2 regions of the Fusibacter sp. genome follow, and region 1 is predicted to be linked to the other one. Evidence: a T-box and tRNA genes for the amino acid it is inferred to sense, from the RefSeq annotation. Region 1 holds a T-box; the other holds one or more tRNA genes.
What was found. The T-box of region 1 lies ahead of alaS (alanine--tRNA ligase). A T-box ahead of a tRNA ligase gene usually reads a tRNA of that ligase, here a tRNA-Ala.
Positions count from the first base shown of each region.

Region 2: it has a tRNA-Ala gene. The T-box ahead of alaS (alanine--tRNA ligase) is inferred to sense a tRNA for this amino acid. The anticodon was not compared.

Region 1 is NZ_JBVBZF010000164.1:3,272-7,687, forward strand. Features, by position in the region: gene AC220I_RS15035 (RrF2 family transcriptional regulator) at 145-606, shown strand; gene nifS (cysteine desulfurase NifS) at 670-1,845, shown strand; gene nifU (Fe-S cluster assembly scaffold protein NifU) at 1,848-2,291, shown strand; T-box leader at 2,382-2,597, shown strand; partial or broken gene alaS (alanine--tRNA ligase) at 2,671-4,416, shown strand, end outside.
Region 2 is NZ_JBVBZF010000001.1:129,101-133,516, reverse strand. Features, by position in the region: gene AC220I_RS00785 (hypothetical protein) at 1-76, opposite strand, end outside; gene AC220I_RS00780 (hypothetical protein) at 284-658, opposite strand; gene AC220I_RS00775 (Bax inhibitor-1 family protein) at 658-1,296, opposite strand; gene AC220I_RS00770 (ATP-grasp domain-containing protein) at 1,348-2,217, opposite strand; tRNA gene AC220I_RS00765 (tRNA-Lys) at 2,235-2,310, opposite strand; tRNA gene AC220I_RS00760 (tRNA-Ala) at 2,318-2,390, opposite strand; tRNA gene AC220I_RS00755 (tRNA-Asn) at 2,396-2,480, opposite strand; tRNA gene AC220I_RS00750 (tRNA-Asn) at 2,483-2,560, opposite strand; tRNA gene AC220I_RS00745 (tRNA-Ala) at 2,659-2,731, opposite strand; tRNA gene AC220I_RS00740 (tRNA-Lys) at 2,740-2,819, opposite strand; tRNA gene AC220I_RS00735 (tRNA-Lys) at 2,822-2,898, opposite strand; tRNA gene AC220I_RS00730 (tRNA-Ile) at 2,980-3,055, opposite strand; gene AC220I_RS00725 (hypothetical protein) at 3,165-3,335, opposite strand; tRNA gene AC220I_RS00720 (tRNA-Thr) at 3,357-3,431, opposite strand; tRNA gene AC220I_RS00715 (tRNA-Ile) at 3,716-3,789, opposite strand; tRNA gene AC220I_RS00710 (tRNA-Asp) at 3,795-3,870, opposite strand; gene AC220I_RS00705 (hypothetical protein) at 4,085-4,416, opposite strand, start outside.

The DNA.
Region 1 (4,416 bases):
AATATTATTATCGGCATAATTCGACAAAATGTTAACAATTAATTCATAAGATAATGGCGTTTTAAAGTTGACTCAAATAATCGGATATATTATAATTAAGATGATTTCATAGTAAATAACTAGGAATTGAAGGAGAGGATAAATTTGAAACTATCAACGAGAGGCCGTTACGGTTTGAAAGCCATGTTTGATTTGGCATCACATTATGGTGAAGGGCCAATATCTCTTACAAGTATATCGGAACGCCAAGCAATATCTGTAAACTATTTGGAACAGCTTATATCACCACTTCGCAAGGCTGGCCTTGTGACAAGTATTCGTGGTGCACAGGGTGGCTATATGCTTGCTCGACCAGCAAGTGAAATTACAGTAGGCGTCATATTGACAACTTTGGAAGGTCCTCTTGCTCCAACTGACTGTGTTATTGAGGATGATGATGGTGAAACCTGTGATCATTCACAATATTGTGTCACAAAGGTTATTTACGAAAAAATTTATGAAAGCATCACAAGTGTTGTAAATTCAATTACTTTACAGCACATGTTAGATGATTATGAACAAAATCAAGACAGTCATATCATAGAAACAATCTGTGAATGTAAATAATGTTGATATTCTGGCGAGAAAGTATCAAATTAATGAAATAATATGTTTATGAGGAGGGTTCTTATGAAAAGGATCTATATGGACTATTCAGCAACAACTCCAGTAAAAAAAGAAGTTTTAGATGCAATGATGCCTTACTTTACAGAGACGTTTGGAAATGCATCGAGTATACATGGATTTGGACAAGATGCAAAACGTGCCCTTGAAGCTGCAAGAGCAACCGTTGCATCTACCATGGGCACAACAGCGGATACCCTTTACTTTACAGCGGGTGGTTCAGAGTCTGACAACTGGGCGCTAAAGGGTGTAATGCGTGCCAATAAGGCAAAAGGTAATCACTTGATTACAACTAAGATAGAGCATCACGGTATTCTTCATACTTGTACTGCCCTTGAAAAAGAAGGTTTTGAAGTCACTTATCTTGATGTGGATGGACAAGGTAAAATTAGCCTTGAGGCTCTTGAAGCTGCGATTAACGAAAAGACAGTTATGATTTCAATTATGTTCATCAACAATGAAATTGGAACAATGCAAGATGTAAAAGCAATTGGAGAAATTGCCAAAAAGCATAAAGTGATCTTCCATACAGATGCAGTTCAAGCTTATGGAAACGTTAAAATAGATGTGAATGAACTCGGTATTGACTTAATGAGTATCTCAAGTCATAAAATATATGGCCCTAAAGGTGTAGGCGCTCTTTATATAAGAAAAGGCATTAAAATTCAAAATATCATCGAAGGTGGTGCCCAAGAGCGGAACCGTAGAGCTGGTACTGAAAACGTAGCAGGTATCGTTGGTTTTGCAAAGGCTGCTGAACTAGCCATGGCTGGCCTTGATGCCCATATCGAAAGGTTATCGGCATTAAGAGACAGACTGGCAAAGGGCATCATTGAAAGCATAGATTATTCAAGATACAATGGACATCCTACGGATAGACATCCAGGTAATGTCAGTGTATGCTTCGAGTTTATAGAGGGTGAAGCCCTTCTACTCAGTCTTAACGCTAAGGGCATTGCGGGTTCAAGTGGTTCAGCTTGTACTTCAGGATCGCTAGATCCATCACATGTTCTTTTGGCAATAGGTTTACCACATGAAATCGCACATGGCTCTTTAAGACTTTCAATCGGCGACTTCACAACAGAAGAAGATGTGGATTATGCAATTGAAGCTTTAAAAGAAGTTGTTCATAAATTGAGAATGATGTCACCACTATATGATAGAGTTTTAGGAGGAAAATAAGAATGTATACAGAAAAGGTAATGGATCATTTTATGAATCCTAGAAATGTTGGCGAAATTGAAAATGCCGATGGTGTAGGCGAAGTTGGTAACGTCAAATGTGGCGATATTATGAGAATTTATATCAAGGTAAAGGGTGACGTTATTGAGGACGTTAAGTTCAAGACATTTGGTTGTGGTTCTGCTATTGCTGCATCTTCAGTCGCAACAGAATTAATCATGGGTAAAACAATTGAAGAAGCGCTTAAACTCACAAACAAGCAAGTTGTGGACGAGCTTGGTGGTCTTCCACCTGTGAAAATTCACTGTTCTGTATTAGCAGAACAAGCCCTTAAGGCAGCGATTTATGATTATGCAACTAAGAATGATCTACACTTTGAAGCCCTTAAGGATTTTGATCCAAATGAAGATCACGATCATCATGATGTGGTGGACATCGAGTTTTAATGAGAATGACACACTTTCTCGTATGAGATGATTTATAAAAAAGTCTTTATTTTTAAAAAAACTGTGATAAACTATTTATATTGAGAATATGAAATCGCTATGACGAAGAGGAGTAAGTCGCAACCCCAGAGAGAATTCTTTTGCTGAAATGAATTCACCGTGACCCAAGCAGCTTCTGAGCTCAAATATTGAACTAATAGTAGATGTTTGCGATTTGCAATCGTTATTTTGCAGTTTACCTTTAAGAGTGATTGATGCCTATGGCATCTTTAAGTAGGGTGGTACCGCGGTATTGTCGTCCCTACAGCTTTTGAAGGTTTTTTTGTTTTTTGGTTTAAATAAGCAAAAAAAGAATATTTTTTTTTAGGAGGACTAACTGATGAAATCAATGGGATTAAATGAAATAAGAAAAGCTTTTTTAGATTTTTATGCATCAAAGGATCACTACGTAACGTCAAGCTATTCACTTGTGCCACAAGGCGATAAGAGCTTATTACTTGTAAATGCAGGCATGCAACCCTTAAAGAATTATTTTATGGGGACTGAAGTGCCGCCTAAAGTACGTATGGCAACTTGTCAAAAGTGTATTCGTACTGGTGATATCGAAAATGTTGGCGTAACAGCAAGACATGCTACTTTCTTTGAGATGCTCGGTAACTTCTCATTTGGTGACTATTTTAAAGAAGGGTCAATTAAGTTTGGCTGGGAGTTCATCACAGAAGTTTTAGAACTTCCTGTTGAAAAGTTATGGCCATCTGTTTACCTTGAAGATGATGAAGCCTTTGCTATCTGGAGAGATGTGATTGGCATCCCTGAAGAAAAAATCATAAGACTTGGCAAAGCGGACAACTTCTGGGAAATCGGCACAGGTCCGTGTGGTCCTTGTTCTGAGATTTATTTTGACAGGGGTCCTGAATTTGGCTGTGGTGATCCAGACTGTAAGCCAGGCTGTGAATGTGAACGCTTCCTTGAATTCTGGAATCACGTCTTTACTCAATTCGATAAAGATGAGCAAGGCAATTATAACCTTCTTGAAAAGCCAAATATTGACACAGGTATGGGGCTTGAGAGAATTGCTTGTATCATGCAAGATGTGGATACAATCTTTGAAGTGGATACCATCAAATTTATAAGAGATGCGGTCATTTCAAGAAGTGATGTGGTCTACGGTGCTGATCGCAAGCAGGATATCTCAGTGAGAATTATCACAGACCATGTGAAGGCAGTTACCTTTATGGTTGGTGACGGGATTATGCCAAACAACGAGGGCAGAGGCTATGTTCTTAGAAGACTTCTCAGAAGAGCTGCAAGACATGCAAAAATGCTTGGTATGACAGGTAATATCTTAACAGAGCTCGTGGATTCAGTGATGGAAGCATACGGTGAAAGTTATCCAAACTTACTTGAAAGAAAAGACTATATCAAGAAGATTATTTCGGTTGAAGAGGAGAGATTCCAAACGACAATCGATCAAGGCTTAACGATTTTAACAGATTATATAGAGGCTTTAAAGGCTGAAAATCAAACGGTATTAAGCGGCGAAAATGCGTTTAGACTCTACGATACCTATGGGTTCCCACTTGAACTTACGCTAGAAATCTTAGAAGAATATCAAATGACAGTGGATGAAGATGCCTTTAAAGAGCAAATGACACTTCAAAAAGAGCGTGCTAGAACAGCTAGGGGCTCAGGCGATGAACTTGGCTGGGCGCAGGATGCACTTGGTCAGTTGCCTAAAGATATGGAAAGTGTCTTCATTGGTTATGACCAAATGACAGCAGAATCAAAGGTATTGGCTATTGTTGGCGAAACCTTACTTGATGAAGCCTTTGAGGGTATGGAAGTCACTATTGTACTGGATCAAACACCTTTTTATCCTGAAGGCGGTGGACAAGTATTTGATACCGGTAAATTATCCACAGGAACTTTTGAGGCTGAAGTCGAAGAAACGCGTAAGAGTGTGGGTAAGCTAATTGCTCATCATGTTAAGGTAAATAAAGGTAGCATTAAGGTTGGCGATACTGTAACAGCAAGCGTTGATGTTAAGAAAAGACTTGCAACAGCAAGAAACCATTCAACAACGCATTTACTTCATAAAGCACTTAGACAAGTTCTTGGAACTCAT
Region 2 (4,416 bases), on a different contig from region 1:
TTTCAGCCCAGTTTTGTTCTTCATCAGGTTGAAAACGTTTTCGAATCATTTGTAATACTTGTTGTGCATTTGCCATTGAAAAGTTGCCCCCATTTCTGGGGGCAACTCCTTTTACTTACCAGCAACAATACTAAGCATATCAGTATGCATTAATTTAGTATCACTGTTGTGTAATCTACGAACTTTGCCTCGAGTTTTATGGTCAAGTTCATTCCATATCTTTTTATGTGCCTTTGAATCTCGGCGCATCTTACGTAACATTTTGCTTACTTTTGCATTCATGTTAAATTCTCGCAGAATATGTTGCATTCAACATTTTTGCATGTGTGATCCAAGACCAATTATCATTGACAATTTGATCATACTCTGTTGTGGATAGTGTAAATTCAGTGTCTTCACACATTTCCAACATCGTTATGTACTTGTCATATTCATCAGTCTTTAGCTGAGGCTCTTGAAAAGGAACTACAAAGCCATCCGTTGGATTTTCACTATGTTTAGCAAACTCAAGCAAACCCTCTAAATGTTTTGTGAGATCTTGGTAGTAAATCACAATTGCTTTGTTATAGTCAGTTTCGTGGACTTCACGATTGTGACGTAATGCATCAAGTAACTTTTCTTTTTTGACAGTTACACTTATGTCTGAATTTCGTAACATTATTTTTCTCCCATTAGTGATCGAACAATATTCAATAAAGCTAGGAACATATTAATGATATCCAAATACAAACCAACAGTTGCAGATATGTAATTGGTCTCATCACGATGTAAAATTGCACTAGTATCATATAAAATAAAGCCGCTCATTAACAACAGGATCACATAGGACATTAATAGGTGCAGCCAAGCAATTTGCATAAACAAGTTAGCAATCAAAATGATAATCACACCTAACAAAGCAGAGATTAAAAATCCACCCATAAAACTAAAATCTTTTCCTGTCTTGATGGCATATGCAGACAACCCAGCAAAAATTAAACCTGTACCTAATGTAGCAGTTCCAATAATGGCTGAACCGTTTGGAAGATCAATATATGCTTGAATAACAGGACCTAACGAAAATCCCATCAAACCTGTGAAGAGAAAGACAAGGTAAATTCCTGCTTGGGAATTTTGATATCTTGGAATAACAAATATCAACACAAAACCCAGCAACCAAGCAACAGTTGATGTGATTGGACCAATCTCCATTAATACACCCAACCCAGTCATTGCTGCACTGAAAAGTAAGGTTGCAGATAACAACATGTACGTTTGACGTAAAACATTATTCGCACTTTCCACTAAAGTATTCATTAATTTCTCCTTCGATTAAAAAGGATATTATCTAATGGAAGTTGTAAAGTATCAAAGGTGATACGTGACTAATTCCTCAATTGAAGAAATTATCTTTTGAGGATCACAAGCATAAAACCCTGCAGAATTTAAGTTATTCATTTCAATAACTTTATATCCATCTGGTGTTTCAGCAATATCAACAACAAATGCATCTGACGGTGATCTAACATTCATCTGTAGACCTTGAAAACATCCAATAACATGATTTACAAACTGAAAGATGTTTGCATCAAAGCACTCTTCATAATGAACTTGATTACCACGTTTGTACATACTACCTGTAACTGGAATACCTCTAACAACAAAGAAACGGTATTCAGCATAGATTTGTTTACATGAAGCAATTGCTATTTCTGTATTTTCGTGCAATGGTTGAAAATCAACTTCTTTTGTATGAGCTATAGAAAGAAACCAATCATGAAAATCATATTGGGACATTACAACACCTGTAAATGCTTTGTTGTCTTCTACAGGACGAACAAATAGATCCCCATCAAATTGAGATAGGTCAGGTAAACCATCTGAAAACTTACAAACAATAGATTCAGGATTTAAGATATTTTCTGGACCAAACCCAGCTTTCCATTTCTCATAGGTGAAGTTTTCATTCAAGAACGACCCAGGTGTCCAACCTTTTGCCTTAGCAATTCGGACTAGTGAAGTTGCTCCCATCACAACAATCTTTTGACTTGTATCGATTTCTGGCTCTGGAGTATCATCAACGTTTTGTGTCATTGAATCAAAGTCAGCAGGAAGAATGATATTTGTAAAAGGAACAGGTTTTACAGTTAGGTATTGACTACCTAGACGATCTAATGCATTGATGAATTTAACATATCCATCTTCATTATATAAGTTGTTTTGGATTATCCAGAGCATAATAGCACCTATTGAATTGGTAGGAGTAGAAGGATTCGAACCCTCGTCTCATCGGTTAAGAGCCGAGTATAATAGCCACTATACGATACTCCCAAATGTTTGGTGGAGGTACACGGAGTCGAACCGAGCGGTCGTGTTTGCAAGACACATCCTGCTATCCCTAGACTACCCCCAAATTTGGCTCCAGCGGTAGGATTCGAACCTACGATTGTCTTTCGACCACAGATTAACAGTCTGCTGCATTACCACTCTGCCACACTGGAATTGGCTCCGATGGAGGGACTCGAACCCCCAAACGTTCGGCTTAACAGGCCGACCCCAATACCAGGATGGGCTCATCGGAATTAAACTTTTGTGATTCCACTACCACCGTAGTCATCACGAACCTACGCTTGTGCCAGACCGAAAATAGAGTTGCAACTCATGGGTGTCTGGCCCGAGTGGAGCTAGAGGGACTCAAACCCTCGACCTCCTGCTTGCAAGGCAGGCGTTCTCTCAACTGAACTATAGCCCCAAATAATTTGGTACCCCCTGAAGGATTCGAACCCTCACCTCATCGGTTAAAAGCCGAGTGTGCTAAAACCATTAAACACCAAGGAGGCATTGGTGGAAGCGGTGGGAATCGAACCCACATTTTTCGGTTTAAAAGACCGCTACAAAGCCAATTTTTGTTACACTTCCATTGGCACTCATGGTAGGACTCGAACCTACTTTATCCAACCTTAGCCCTGCGCGCGTTAAAACAAGGCTGTACATGAGTATTGGTGGTGCTAGAGAGATTCGAACTCACTGTCAATTGCTTATGAGGCAATCTGCTCGCCAATTTGCATTTAGCACCAAAATTAGTAGGATCACTACATCCTACTAAGTCCATAGTCTCTTTATCGATACTCAAAAAGTTAGTCGCTTTTCTATTGTATCTCAGATGGAATTGGACAATACCAAAACTATAATCGAGTTATTTCACCTCTCTGAGCTCGACTATTCCATTTCATTTTTACTAGACCTCTTTGTTCTAGTCCTTTTGCAGCACGATATTCATTGTCACCTACAATTTGTAATACTCTTTGTCCTGAGAAGTTTAACTTCGTCAGTAATTTTTGTTCATGCTGATTCATTACATACCTCCTCAACATAATTGGAGCCTCAGGACAGAATCGAACTGTCTTCCTCGCATTACAAGTGCGAACATCATCCCTAAATGCTTCAGAGGCAAATTGGAGCTCCTACTCAGAATCGAACTGAGATTTCAACTATACCACAGTTGTGTAATAACCATTATACTATAAGAGCATAATTCTTTAAGGTTTCCTTTACGCATGTCTATGATCGCTTAGTCTAGGAATTACATCATAGCGTTACCTTAGAGCCTTGTGTCGGATTCGAACCAACTTTAACCTCTTTACGAAAGAGGGCATCACCAGCAATGTTTACAAGGCATATTTGTTACATCTCCGAGTCCAACGGTGCGTCTAGGGGCTGCCCCTTATAACAAATTTGGTGGCTCCAGAAAGAATCGAACTTTCGTATCCCGGTTATCGGCCGAGTGTTCTACCATTGAACTATAGAGCCATATTTGGCGGAACTAACGAGAGTTGAACTCGCATCTTCTTCATTGACAGTGAAGTGCTTTACCAATTAAGCTATAGCTCCAGAAACGAAAAAACCCAGTTTTGAAACTGGGTTTTTAAATCTTATCTTAATGTCTTCAGATCAAAACCCAGCCTGCAATCCTTTATCGGTCGCATTCGCCATATTATTAATATTTGTTTTGATTGTAGTCATTTTAAATAATCTCTCAAAAAGTTTCATAAGTTGAGTTAATCTTCTAACTATTTATATTAAAAGTCAACAGTTTTATAACTTGTTATTTTCGAAGGAGTTTTTTGACTTCTTCGATATCAACATCCAAATTATATCGTTCAGTAATGAATTTTGCAAATAGATCTACTCGATCTTTATCGCAATAATGTAATTGTACTCTATATGCCATCACTTCAGCAAATAGTTTATACTTTGGAATTAATGTGTACATTGCACCATGCAAACAAGCACCAATAATTAATCCATATCCAAACACAGTATCATCAAACATTTCAGGATTGAAAAAATGTAATCCTAAGCTAATTAACATACTAATTAGTAACCAGAAGTACCACTGCAAAACATGCGTCATTTCATGCTTTAACAATCCTACAT